3 regions of the Clostridium felsineum DSM 794 genome follow, and region 3 is predicted to be linked to each of the others. Evidence: riboswitches for the same ligand, from Rfam matches in the RefSeq annotation. Region 3 holds a riboswitch; each other region holds the start of a gene.
The links. A riboswitch is a leader RNA that binds a small molecule or an ion and turns the genes downstream of it on or off. The one in region 3 is predicted to bind magnesium.
Positions count from the first base shown of each region.

Region 1: another riboswitch for magnesium. It lies ahead of CLFE_RS02755 (NRAMP family divalent metal transporter); the one in region 3 lies ahead of CLFE_RS24515 (cation-transporting P-type ATPase).
Region 2: another riboswitch for magnesium. It lies ahead of CLFE_RS18380 (magnesium transporter); the one in region 3 lies ahead of CLFE_RS24515 (cation-transporting P-type ATPase).

Region 1 covers NZ_CP096980.1:575,862-580,160, reverse strand. The annotation lists gene CLFE_RS02760 (TetR/AcrR family transcriptional regulator) at 1-193, opposite strand, end outside; gene CLFE_RS02755 (NRAMP family divalent metal transporter) at 369-1,604, opposite strand; M-box (ykoK) riboswitch at 1,798-1,961, opposite strand; gene CLFE_RS02750 (MATE family efflux transporter) at 2,128-3,480, opposite strand; gene CLFE_RS02745 (4Fe-4S dicluster domain-containing protein) at 3,536-4,299, opposite strand, start outside.
Region 2 covers NZ_CP096980.1:3,935,131-3,939,429, reverse strand. The annotation lists gene CLFE_RS18390 (P-II family nitrogen regulator) at 1-111, opposite strand, end outside; gene CLFE_RS18385 (ammonium transporter) at 239-1,456, opposite strand; M-box (ykoK) riboswitch at 1,856-2,027, shown strand; gene CLFE_RS18380 (magnesium transporter) at 2,315-3,586, shown strand; gene CLFE_RS18375 (Nramp family divalent metal transporter) at 3,599-4,299, shown strand, end outside.
Region 3 covers NZ_CP096981.1:133,657-137,955, reverse strand. The annotation lists gene CLFE_RS23155 (epoxyqueuosine reductase) at 1-556, opposite strand, end outside; gene CLFE_RS23150 (LysR family transcriptional regulator) at 681-1,571, shown strand; partial or broken gene CLFE_RS24410 (Tn3 family transposase) at 1,719-2,177, shown strand; gene CLFE_RS24515 (cation-transporting P-type ATPase) at 2,245-2,400, opposite strand; M-box (ykoK) riboswitch at 2,586-2,773, opposite strand; gene CLFE_RS23135 (GNAT family N-acetyltransferase) at 2,922-3,335, opposite strand; gene CLFE_RS23130 (winged helix-turn-helix transcriptional regulator) at 3,354-3,728, opposite strand; gene CLFE_RS23125 (LysE family transporter) at 3,734-4,299, opposite strand, start outside.

The DNA of each region.
Region 1 (4,299 bases), on a different replicon from region 3:
CATTTACTATACTGTCACTTTTATCGAATAACTCTAAAACAATAGTCTCAAATATTTCTTCTTTATTCTTAAAAAAGTAATATATGCTGCCAATTAAAACCCCTGATTTATCAACTATTTGTCTTATAGTGGTTTTTTTGTAACCTTTCTCTTTAAAAAGTTCCTTGGCTGCCCACAGTATCTTATTTCTCACTTCATCCAATGAAATCACCTCCGTCACTTAGCTAAGATTTCCCCTATGTAGTTGAACACGTTCAACTCAGCTTTAATTTTATCTTTCTTTTATAAACATGTCAAGTAGTAATATATAAAAGATTTCTAATAAATACCTCCTTAGAATCTTCTATATATCACAATGTATTAATATTTTAAATTAGTTTATTTATTATTGGTGATACAAATAATATTACTGATAATACTATTATAAAAACTACTGTTATGTATACTATTATATTTTGCAATTTGTTATTAATATATTTCCCCATAATATCCTTATTATTTATTAAAAGCACCATAAATATAAGAATTACTGGACAAAGTATACCTGCAATTTGCTGAGTAACAAGCATAATACCTACTAAGGAAAGCTTTGGAACAAGTACTAATGCCGAACTAAATAAAATCATAAAAGTAAAAATTCCATAAAAAGTTTTAGCCTCTTTAAATGAGTTATCAAGTCCTCTTTCCAGTCCAAAGGTTTCACAAATAGCATATGTTGTTGATAGTGGTATTATCATTGTAGCTAAAACCGATGCTCCAAATAGTCCTGCTGCAAAAAGTATTGTAGCATAGTTTCCTGCTAGAGGCTTTAATGCCATAGCTGCCTCTTGTGCACTATTTATTTTAATTCCGTATTTATAAAGCGTTACTGCTGTACAAACAATTATAAAAAATGCTACTAAATTTCCCCACACGGCTCCTAAGTATACATCTAGTTTTTCATATTTATATTCCTTTATACTCAAGCCCTTGTCCACCACTGCTGACTGAAGATAAAACTGCATATATGGTGTTATAGTTGTACCTATCATTCCTATGAACGTTAAAATATATCCATTTGAAAAGCTTATGCTTGGTGTAACTGTAGTTTTAATAACTGTATGCCAGTCTGGATGAACTTTTATACAAGTTATGATATAAGTAAAAAATACAAAGGTGAATGCTAAAAAAACTTTTTCCGTTTTAGCATATGACCCTTTTGTAATAACAAGCCATACTAAAAATGCCATAATAGGTACTGTTATATATTTACTAATCCCAAATAACTCTAAGCTTGCAGCTATTCCAGCAAAATCTCCTACGCACACACCAAAATTAGCTATAAATAATATGAGCATTGCAAACAAAGACCACTTAACTCCATAATTTTCTCTTATTAAATCTGATAAGCCTTTTCCTGTAACTACTGCCATTCTTGCATTCATTTCTTGAATTACAGCTAGACTAAATGTAATTAACAAAAGTCCCCACAGCATCTTATAACTATATGAAGCTCCTACCGTTGCATAAGTAGCTATACCACCTGCATCATTGCCAGCATTTACTGTTATTAAACCTGGACCAATAATGCCTAGTATAAACAATAGCTTGTTTTTCTTTTTCATTTAATTTTACCTCCCAAATAACATGGGAAAGTAAACTAAATTTTATACAAACAATTTAGGCAGTTTCCCCACGTTTATGTTTTTTGAAAATTGTATGTTGTTCTTGCATAAATGACTAGGGTCTGCGTCCATTGATTTCACCTCCAAAAAAATAAAAAAAGCCCCAAAAAGGCCTCACAAAACAACAACAAAAATATTCTATCTTTCGTTGAGCTTTAGCACTATATAGCTTTGGGTAAACCCAGCTACATTAAGTAAAACCTTAATTCGGTAGTACCTGCTAACCCATTGGCATCTTTCGATATTTTTGGGCAGTAGCATATATCTATATAGGAGCCTCACCTAACAATACATATTAACTTTACTTTCTACATAATAATACAAAGAATAAATATTGTCAATGTTTCATGTTTGTGATAATTTAAAATAAAAAACGACACAAAACCATTATATTAATAGGCTTTGCATCGTTTTTTCTATATATTTATATAATTAAAATATATACTCTCTTTATAATAATATCTTAAGCATTTGCTGCTACTTGATTTAATTTTTTTGATGATTTATAAGCTAATAATAAAATAAGCAGTACTGTTAAACCATCAGCTAATGGTTGTGCTAAAAGAATACCTTGCATTCCAAATATAGCATTTAGTATAAATAATCCTGGTATTAAAATTACTCCCTGCCTTGCAAGAGAAACAATTCCACCGTATTTTGCTTGATTTGTAGCCAAGAATAACAAAGTATATACCATTATAAAGCCCATTCCCATAAATGTAACTGAATAATATACAAGTGCCTTTACTCCAATAGATACAACTTGTGCATCATTGTTAAATATTGCAACAAGAGGTTTTGCAAATATAATCATTAAAACACTACAAATAACACAAAATGCTGTAGTCCAAATGAGTGCTATATTTTTAGATGATCTAACTCTATCAAACGCCTTTGCACCAAAACTAAAACCAACAAATGACTGAAATCCCTTTGTAAATCCTGTTATTGCCATGAACCCCAATGAGGTTATTCTAACTTCAATTCCAATTGCAGCTACACACGCATCTCCATAACCTGCACCAAGTACATTAGTTATAGCTATTGAGGCACTATAAAGTAATTGGAAGATCATAAGAACAACTCCAACCTTTGCAGTTTCTACATAATACTCTTTAACTGGTTTAAAGTTTAAAAAATTATATCTAACACTACCTTTTTTGGCTCCAATATAATATAAATAAACTAAAGTTGTAAGTATGTTAGCTACAAGAGTTGCAGTACCAGAACCTCTTATTCCCATATGAAGTCCATAAATAAATACTGGGTTTAGAAAAACATTTGAAATTCCACTTACAAGCATTGCAACCATACTATACATTGTTGCACCCTCAGATGCTAACATATTATTACATGTTACGTTAAAAAGATTAAAAAACAATGAAATCGAAAAAATTTGGGCATATTGTTTTGCAAATACTATATCTGTATTACTTGCTCCAAGACCTCTCAATATTGGGTTCATAAAAATTAATAATATAGCTACAAAAATAACTCCAACAATTAATGAAGTATCCATAATAACAGATCCAGCATCGTTTGCTTTTTTGTAATTTTTCTGACCAAGCAGTTTTGCAATGTATATTGAACCACCACCACCAAGAAGAGAACCAAGTCCTGTAATAATATAAGTTAATGGAGTTGTAACCGTAACTGCTGCCATTTGTTGCTTTCCTAAATTACCAACAAAATATCCATCAACAGAAACAAATAATGCAGATATCATCATACCTACCATTGTAGGAATTCCAAGCTTTAAAAGTACCTTCCATATTTCTCCCTTCTCCATCATGACCAGTTTACTATTTTTCTCCATAAATCAATCGATCCTTTCTATCCCTTTATATATTAATACAAATACTCAACCATAACTATTTAGAATTCATATTTACAATTTCCATTGTGTTTTTTCCAGCCATACATAAAAATGTACATGAACCACAATTTATGCAATCCTCTACTCCATAACTCTTCATATTAGTTTTTATATTTTTTTCTTGATCTCCTATTACCTTATGAACTTGAATTCCCATAGGGCAGTTTTTAGTACATCCTCTACACTTTTTACATTTAGACTCATTATTATAAGTTACTTCCTTTGAATAGCCAATAAAATTGGTTAGTGGAGTAACTTTTTCATTTTCTTGGGCTTTATGAGCCGCCATAATACCTCCGCCTGTAAATATTGCTTTACCTTTTCTATTACCAAAAACTTTCTCTAATACTTCCTTTACATCCATATCATAATTAACTCTTGCAACCTTAGCTTCTCCTGTTTCATAATCAGCAACTGTAATATATCTACTTCCCTTTAAAAACTCACCTTTTGCTATTTCAGCGATCATGATTACAGTTTGAACATTTATAACTAAAATTCCTTTCTTTACTGGAATTTCATTTTTATCCACTTCCATATCAAGTACTTCTTTTATTAATACTTTTTCTGCACCTGTTGGGTAACGATTAGGAAGATTTTTAACATTTATACCCTCAATAACTTCATTCTTTAACAATTTTGCGGCTAAAAAAACTTTTGATGTATGAAGCATTTCTGCTAATAATTTACTTCCAAAAATAATATCATTTAATCTATTCCTAATAAGCCATGCATCATGAGTTAAACCAGGATCGCATT
Region 2 (4,299 bases), on a different replicon from region 3:
CACATTTGTAACAGTCATACCTGTAACACCAATTTTATTAAGCTCATCTTTCAGCTCATCGAATTTTTCTGGTCTTGTAACTATGTCAATTTTACTCATTTTGTAATCCATAAAAGTTCATCTCCTTTAAAATAAAATATAATAGCTTATATATAAATATACTACTTTAAAAGTAAAATTTCCATAATACATAAATATAAAATTGAAAAATTACGACCAAAGTAGTATATTAAAATTTCTAATCTATATGATAAGCTCTTTCACCATGAATAGAAATATCAAGACCTTGAAGTTCTTCATCTTCACTTGAACGTATTTTAAATACTAATGTTACTAATTTAATAATTATGATTGTTCCGATTATAGAATAAGCATAAGTTGCACCAGTTGCTATAAGCTGTTTTAAAACAAGTGAAGGATCTCCATAAAGAAGTCCATTTGCTCCACCTGAGTTAACTGCTTTGGTAGCAAATATTCCGGTTGCTATAGCTCCCCATGTACCACCAACGCCATGGCATCCGAAAGCATCTAATGCATCATCATATTTAAATTTCTTCTTAAGAAAGCTTACTGAGAAGAAGCATATGATTCCACCCAGGATACCTATTATTAGAGAAGAACCTACAGTTACAAATCCGCATGCTGGAGTTATAGAAACAAGACCAGCAAGAGTACCAGTTAAAGCACCTAAAACAGTTGGACGTTTTGTAATAAACCATTCACAAGCAATCCATGCAGCGGCAGCGGCAGCAGCTGCTGTATTAGTTGTTATAAAGGCATTCATGGCTACAGCATTTATACCTAGAGCGCTTCCTGCGTTAAAGCCAAACCAACCAAACCATAAAAGGGCACCACCTATAAAAGTTAAAGTAAGGTTGTTTGGAGATGTTTTTATATTTTTTCTTTTTCCAATCATTATAGCGGCTACAAGACCGGAAACACCAGAACTTATGTGTACTACAGTTCCACCAGCGAAATCTATAGCTCCTAGTTTTTTTATCCAACCGCCATCACCCCATACCCAATGTGCAAGTGGGTCATATATTAAGGTTGCCCATAAAAGTATGAAAAGTATAAATGCTGGAAATTTTATTCTTTCTGCAAAAGCACCTGTTATTAAACCAGGAGTTATAATTGCGAACATTAATTGAAACATCATAAATAAGCTGTGGGGAATAGTACTAGAATATGGAGCGAAAGGTTTAAAACCCACATGATGTAAAAGTGCGTACTGTAAATTTCCTATAAGACCTGAAATATCTGGACCAAATGCAATTGAATAGCCTATTAAAACCCATTGAAGAGATATTATAATCATACAGGCATAACTGTGCATCATAGTACTCAATGTGTTTTTAGTCTTAACCATTCCCCCATAAAACATGGCAAGACCAGGGGTCATTAACATTACTAAAACTGTTGATAAAAAGACGAAAGTAGTATCTGCAAAATTCATAAGAATAGCCTCCTTTTTTCATTTCTGATTAATTAAGTAGTTCGATATTTTATAATGATATCAAATGTGAGACAAAATTGCAAGTTTATTAATTAAATATATGTTTAAATGTTAAAAAAATAATTTAATGCCTATAAATTAGAAAAATCATATTTTTGAGTAACGTAAGATAATTTGATAAATTATGAGAAGAATATACTAAGTTAAAGAAGTTTTTTATTTTTAGGTTGAAAAATTCACATTTTATACTATAATTAAAAGTATAGTACGAATTTAAACGAATATATTGTAATAGGATGTATTCTTTTACTTTACCTTGTTAAAGGTATGTTATTTATTTGTTGTAATTCTAAAATATCAGTATATATTTCTGACTTTTAATAATACTATAATAGTAAGAAAAGTTTTTGTTAGGTGAGGCTCCTATATAGATATACGCTACTGCCCAGAAACATCGAGAGATGCCAACTTGGGTCAACAGATATTACCGAATCAAGGTTTTATCTAACGTAGCTGGATTGTATTCTGATCTAAGCTATATAGTGCTAAAGCTCTACTGTCTAATTTTATTATTAGAATTTTTGAGCGAGCCTTTGATGGCTTTTTTTTATGCCAAAATGTAAGAAGGAGTGAGTTTTTATGGAAAGTGGCCCTCATTTGAGCGAGGACGATTTTAATTTTATAACAGAAGAGGAATTTGAGGAATGTTTTTCATATAACTTATTAGAATAGACATATTAAATTCCAATCTTCCTCTTCAAAACTAAGAGATAGAACATAACTTTCTATTACTGTAATACAAAAAAACGATTTACATTAAGTGGAATACTTCAGTAAATTTTGAAAGGAATGATTGGTATGCAAAAATTATTAAATAACTTTTTTTTAAGCGAAATACTTTATAAGAAAGTGTATGATGAATATGGTGAATATGTAGGTAGATTGTGGGATATATATGTTGTTGCTGATGAAGCTTATCCTAGAGCAATTGGGTATAAAGTGAAAAAAAGTGGAGAATATATAAACTACGAATTTAAGACAATAGATTTTTACAAAGAAGATGAAGGCAGAAGAATTTATATAAAAGTTAAAGCAGTTAAAGACACAATGATGAGGAAATATTCCTATTTGTTGTCTAAAAATCTTTTGGATAAGCAAATAGTTGATATAAACGGAAAAAAACTCGTACGGGTTAATGATTTGAGAATGGCAAAGATGGTTGGTGAACTTAAAGTTATAGCAGTTGATACAGGGTTTATGGCATTAAGTAGGAGACTTGGAATTGAAGGGCTTATATATAGATTTTATAAATTAGCGCAAAGAAAACCTATGGAAAATTATATAATGTGGAATGATGTTGAATCCTTAGAAATGGTTAATGATAATTTAAAATTAACAGTTCCATACCAGAAGCTGTCAACTATGCATCCGGCAGATCTAGCAGATATACTTGAAGACATGGATTTTAAGTATAGAAAAAAAGTATTTGAAAGTCTTGATGAAAATTTGGCAGCAGATATTTTGGAAGAAATAGATCCAGATATTCAAGCGGATATACTTGAAAATTTAAGTGATGATAAAAAAAGTGAAGTATTAGATAGTATGCCAAATGATGAAATTGCGGATATCTTAGATGAGGTCGATGAAGAGACAGCTGAAAAAATACTACTTAATATGGAAAAAGAAGATGCTGAAGAAGTAAGAGCTCTCATGGGATATGCAGAAGAAACTGTAGGAAGTATAATGAATAAAGATTTTATTTCATTTAATGTAAACATAACCTTAAATGAAACTTTAGAAATAGTACGTGAAATGAATCCTGATGATGAAGTGATATATTTTATTTATATAACGGATGATGAAGGGAAATTGGAAGGTTATATATCACTTAAGGATTTACTTTTTATGCCTCCAGAAAAAAAGCTTAAAGATGTTATGAATAAAAAACTTGCATTTGTTAAAGATTCGGATAAACTTGATGAAGCTATAGAAATATCATCAAAATACAATCTTATATCGCTCCCAGTAGTTGACAATGAGAATAAAATATGTGGAATTATACTAGTAAATGATTTAATAGATGAGGTACTATTGCCAACATGGAAAAAGAAATTTAAAAAAGTGGGCTAAGAGGGTGAGCGTATGAAAAAGAAGTTTAGTAGATTATTGTTGATTTTTAGTATTGTTGGCCCAGGTCTTATAACTGCAAACGCGGGTAACGATGCAGGGGGGGTAACTACTTATTCTGTAATAGGCTCTAAATACGGTTATTCAATGCTGTGGGGATTACTTGCAATAGGTATAGGACTTGCTGTTGTTCAAGAAATGAATGCTAGAATGGCGGTAGTTACAGGAAAGGGATTATCGGATTTAATAAGAGAGAGATATGGTGTTAAGTTAGCTTTCTTTGCCATGACGGTTCTGTTAATAGCAAATTTAGGAGTTTGCATAGCTGATTTTGCGGGGATTGCTGCTAGTTTGCAATTGTTTAATATAAATAAATATATATCTGTTCCTATACTTGCAATAATGATTTGGGTTATAATGACAAAAGGTAATTACTCAAAAGCTGAAAAGGTATTTTTGTTATTGACACTTACGTTCTTCGGATATGTTATTACAGCATTTATGGTAAAACCAAATTGGTCTAATGTGACTTCGCATATATTTAATCCAAGGGGAAGTCTAAACAAAGGTTATTGGCTTGATCTTATAGGCATGGTTGGAACTACAATAACTCCATATATGCAATTTTACCTTCAATCCTCAATAGTTGATAAAGGAATATCTTTAAAGGAGTATGGATACGAAAAGCTTGATGTATATTTAGGAACAATATGGGG
Region 3 (4,299 bases):
TACAGTATTCAGAACATTTCTTCAGTGTTGGTATTTCGATTGATTCTAACTCCTTGTCAATTAACCATGCTTCTAAATATACCCATGAACCCGATTCCGTATAAAAAAAATTATTTTTACGCACTAATCCAATTCCAGCTTTCAATGCTGCAAATCGTAATGCAGTAATACCAAATTTCCTGTCAGTAGCAGTTTTTATTCCTATATCTTGCATATGTTTTTCAAATTTCAAACTATCTTGAAAACTTTCAGAATTCTCGTCTGTTCTACTATCTACCAAATAGTATTTAGCTATCATGCCTTTTAAGTGTTCAGGAATATAGTATTTTCCATATTGCCTTGCACAAATAACGATTGATTTTGCCCATGGATAAGTATCTTCTGGGTGAGCAAAAGAATAAAAATCTTCATAATATGGCTTTACTTCTGGAATGCGCTCAATTCGTTCATTAAGTTTTTCCTCATAACCTAACATATCAGATATCTTAATAATACCGCACTTTTCATAGCCCATATGAAGTGCTGCACTTTTTATTTGTTCTGCTAATGAATTCATTTCTTCAACACTCCTTTCACTTATACTATCAAAGAACTATATATTTGTAAAATTGATATATCCGAATTGACAATTCGATTTTTTTAATATATCATAACTTAATATGAAGATTGGAGTGAAATTAATGGATATTAGGCATTTTAAAACCTTTAAAAGTATTATAGAAGAAGGTAGTTTTTCAAATGCAGCAATGAAATTAGGATATACTCAATCCACAGTCACCTCACAAATTCAACAATTAGAACAAGAACTCTCAATCAAGCTATTTGAAAAAATTGGTCGCAACATGGTCTTAACAACTTCAGGTAAAGAATTAATACCTTATGCAAACGAATTACTTGATACAGTAAAAAAAATTGAGAGTATTGGTAAATTTGGCGATAAGATTACAGGAGAATTGAAAATTGCAGTTGCAGAATCACTGATGTCTTATAAATTACAAAATGTGTTGAGCTTGTTTAAAGAAAAAGCTCCTAATGTAAAACTTTCTATCATTTCACTCAATTGCCTTGACATAAAAAATATCTTATCGAAGGGTGAAGCAGACCTCGGTTTAATGTACGATGTGGGAAGTAAAAATGATAGTTTGATTACTGTTAAACTAGCTGATTTCACTTTAACTTTAATATGTTCACCTCGATTAGAACAAAATAAATTTGATTTTTGCACACCAAATCAAGAAATAAATACAAGTCTTATTATTAATGAGGATGAATCCATTAATCGAAAAATACTTGAAAATTATTTTCGTGTTAACAATATACTCTTAGATAACACAATTGAACTTTGGAGCATTGAAGCAATAAAAAAATGTGTTGCAAGTAATTTAGGAATTTCTTTCTTGCCTCGTTTTACAGTAGAAGAAGAACTGAAAAATGGGAAATTAAAAGAACTTGAGGCAGGTTGCTCTGATACCAAAATCACAGCAATATACGCTTATCATAAGAACAAGTGGATTAGTCCTGCAATGTCATTATTTATACAGATACTGAGGGAGAATTTTGAAAGCAAATAGATTCAAAGTTATTAATAAATAATCTTTACTTCGCATTTTCTCACAGATACGACTTACTGATTAGCAATATTATACCATTAAATACTGTTTTTATAAACTTATAAACTCTACAAAAACAAGGTTTATATGAAAACTGTCACAATGAAGTATAGTCATAAAAACAAGCTCTATCAAGCATTTAGAGAACTAGGCAGAGTAATTCGAACCATTTTTCTTTTGGAATATATTTCCGATATTGAAATGCGTCAACAGATTACATCAACCACGAATAAAATGGAATAATATAATGGGTTTTCTAAATATTTCTCATTCGGTGGTGAAGTCATTATTTCCGAAAATGATCCTGATGAACAAGAAAAAAGAATTAAATATAATAATCTTGTATCCAATGCAGTAATACTTCAAAATGTTGTGGACATGACGTATATATTAAAAGAACTATCAGCTAATGGAGTAGAGTTTACCAAGTCAGATGTAGCAGCGCTTAGTCCATATCTTACTAGACACATAAAACGATTTGGTGATTATGTGATTGACTTGAAAAATATACCAAAGGAAATAGATATGACTATTTCCATACCTATGAAACAAGAAAAGGTCATATAATGGATATTACTTCCATCATGTGGCCGGTTTTTACATGTATGTCGGCTGTACCCGTAGGAGGTCTTTTTTACACGAATCGTTGCCGTACCCCATTTAAACCGTATTTTTGTAATCTAGTTACAGCTTCTTCTTCACTTATTCCGTTTAATGAGGTATTGAATTTTTTGAAAATTAATTCGATATAGGGTGAATTAATATTACTAATAAGGTTTTTTAGTTCCATAACAATGGCCTCCCTTAGTCATTGTTATTTAAAGGGTAGTTACCTTTAATAACAATTAACATTTTATTTTTAGATATATTATTTTCAGGATCATCGTCCATAGGTAACCACCTCCTATTTTTAAAATAAAAAAATCCCTCCATCACAAAGAATGAAGAGATTTATGCTCGACACAAAAAAACATCTATTTTCTCCATTCGTTTAGTTTTAGCACTACACAGCTTTGAACATAGCCATTCATAAAAATATGAAGGCCGTCAGCTACATTAAATAAAGCCTTAATTCGGCAGTACTTGCTGACCCATTGGCGTCTCTCGACATTTTTGGGCAGTAGCGTATATCTATGTAGTAACCTCACCTAACAAAGAGTATTAAATTTTTAAACTTGCTTTATTATAATATACGTAAATATGTATTAATGTCAACCTTTTTTGAATTTAGCAAATAAAAATACTATGTAGAATCACGTCATATTTTACAAACTGTTGCAATAATATCATATAATTAGCAATTTAAATTACTTAGTATTTATCATTAAAATTGCAAAGCTGCATTGCCACTCCATCTGTCATAATTTTAAAGCCAAATTTCTCATAGAAAGCTGCATTTTTACTTTCTTCTGGCATAATTTCAATATATAAATAATTCTTATATTTTTCTTTAATCATTTCAATCATTGTTCCAGCAATTCTTTGACCTTGATAAGCTGGATTCACTAAAACGTAATGCATATATGCTACCATTTCACTATCATCTAACACACGCACAAGCCCTACTAGTTTATTTTCATCCCAAGCGGTTAAAACCGTAGAAGAATTCTTTAATGCTTTATACAACCTACTGGGATATTGACCAGATACCCAGCCAACAGATAAAAATAATTGCTGTACCTCATCTTGTGTGAACTTTTTTTCATAAGTGTAGTTAATCATTATTATAAATACCTCCCTTGATTATTTATAGTCACATTTTTTACATTGTGCCATTGTATGTTCATTATCTTCTTTATGATAAGCCCCAGACCAGCTGCAAATACTCTGTAAAATAGGAATTACAGAAATACCTTTATCCGTAAGGCAGTACTCTACACGTGGTGGAATCTCATCAAAAGACTTTCTATTAACAATGTCATCTGCAATTAATTCCTTAAGAGTAGATGCCAAAACAGCATCTGTTATGTTTGTCATTTCTTTTCTGATTTCACTATATCGTAAAGTACCTTTTTCAGATAAAACACATATAATTCGAGATTTCCACTTTCCACCGAAAATTTCAAGTCCGTATTCAAGAGGACAACGAATATCCGATGCTATTTTATGTTGATACATTAAATTTACCCCCTTATAATATCCCAAGCGCAATACAGTAAAAATAAACTTAATATAAAATTAATAAGTTTATGATGTTTTTTGTAAAGAGTTTGTATTTTAAGCCCAAGGAATGCCCAGGTTAAACAAGCTATACTTCCAATACCAACAACTCCTACACCTGCAAAAAGTAAACCGGGTAAGGTACTGATATATGGAATAAAATAAATCATTAACAAGGTCATAATATAAAAATATATTTTTACATTTACAAATTGAAGTGAAAAGCCTTCTCTAAAGGATGCTTTCCCTTCATTGTCAGCATTTAAAGGCTTACTTTTAAAAATTTGTATTGCCAGCCAAACCATATATATGCCTCCAACATATTTTAACACATCAAGTACAGGGGTAAGAAAAGAATTCAAGCCGTATACTGCTAAAGTGCAAATAATCTGTACACAGACATATCCTGCGCAAATTCCCCAAATTAGTCTTTTCCCTTTTCGCCAGCCAAATTGAGTCGTGGTATTTAGAGCTAGAATGTTTCCAGGACCCGGCGTGAAAGAACAAATCACCATATATCCTAGCATCA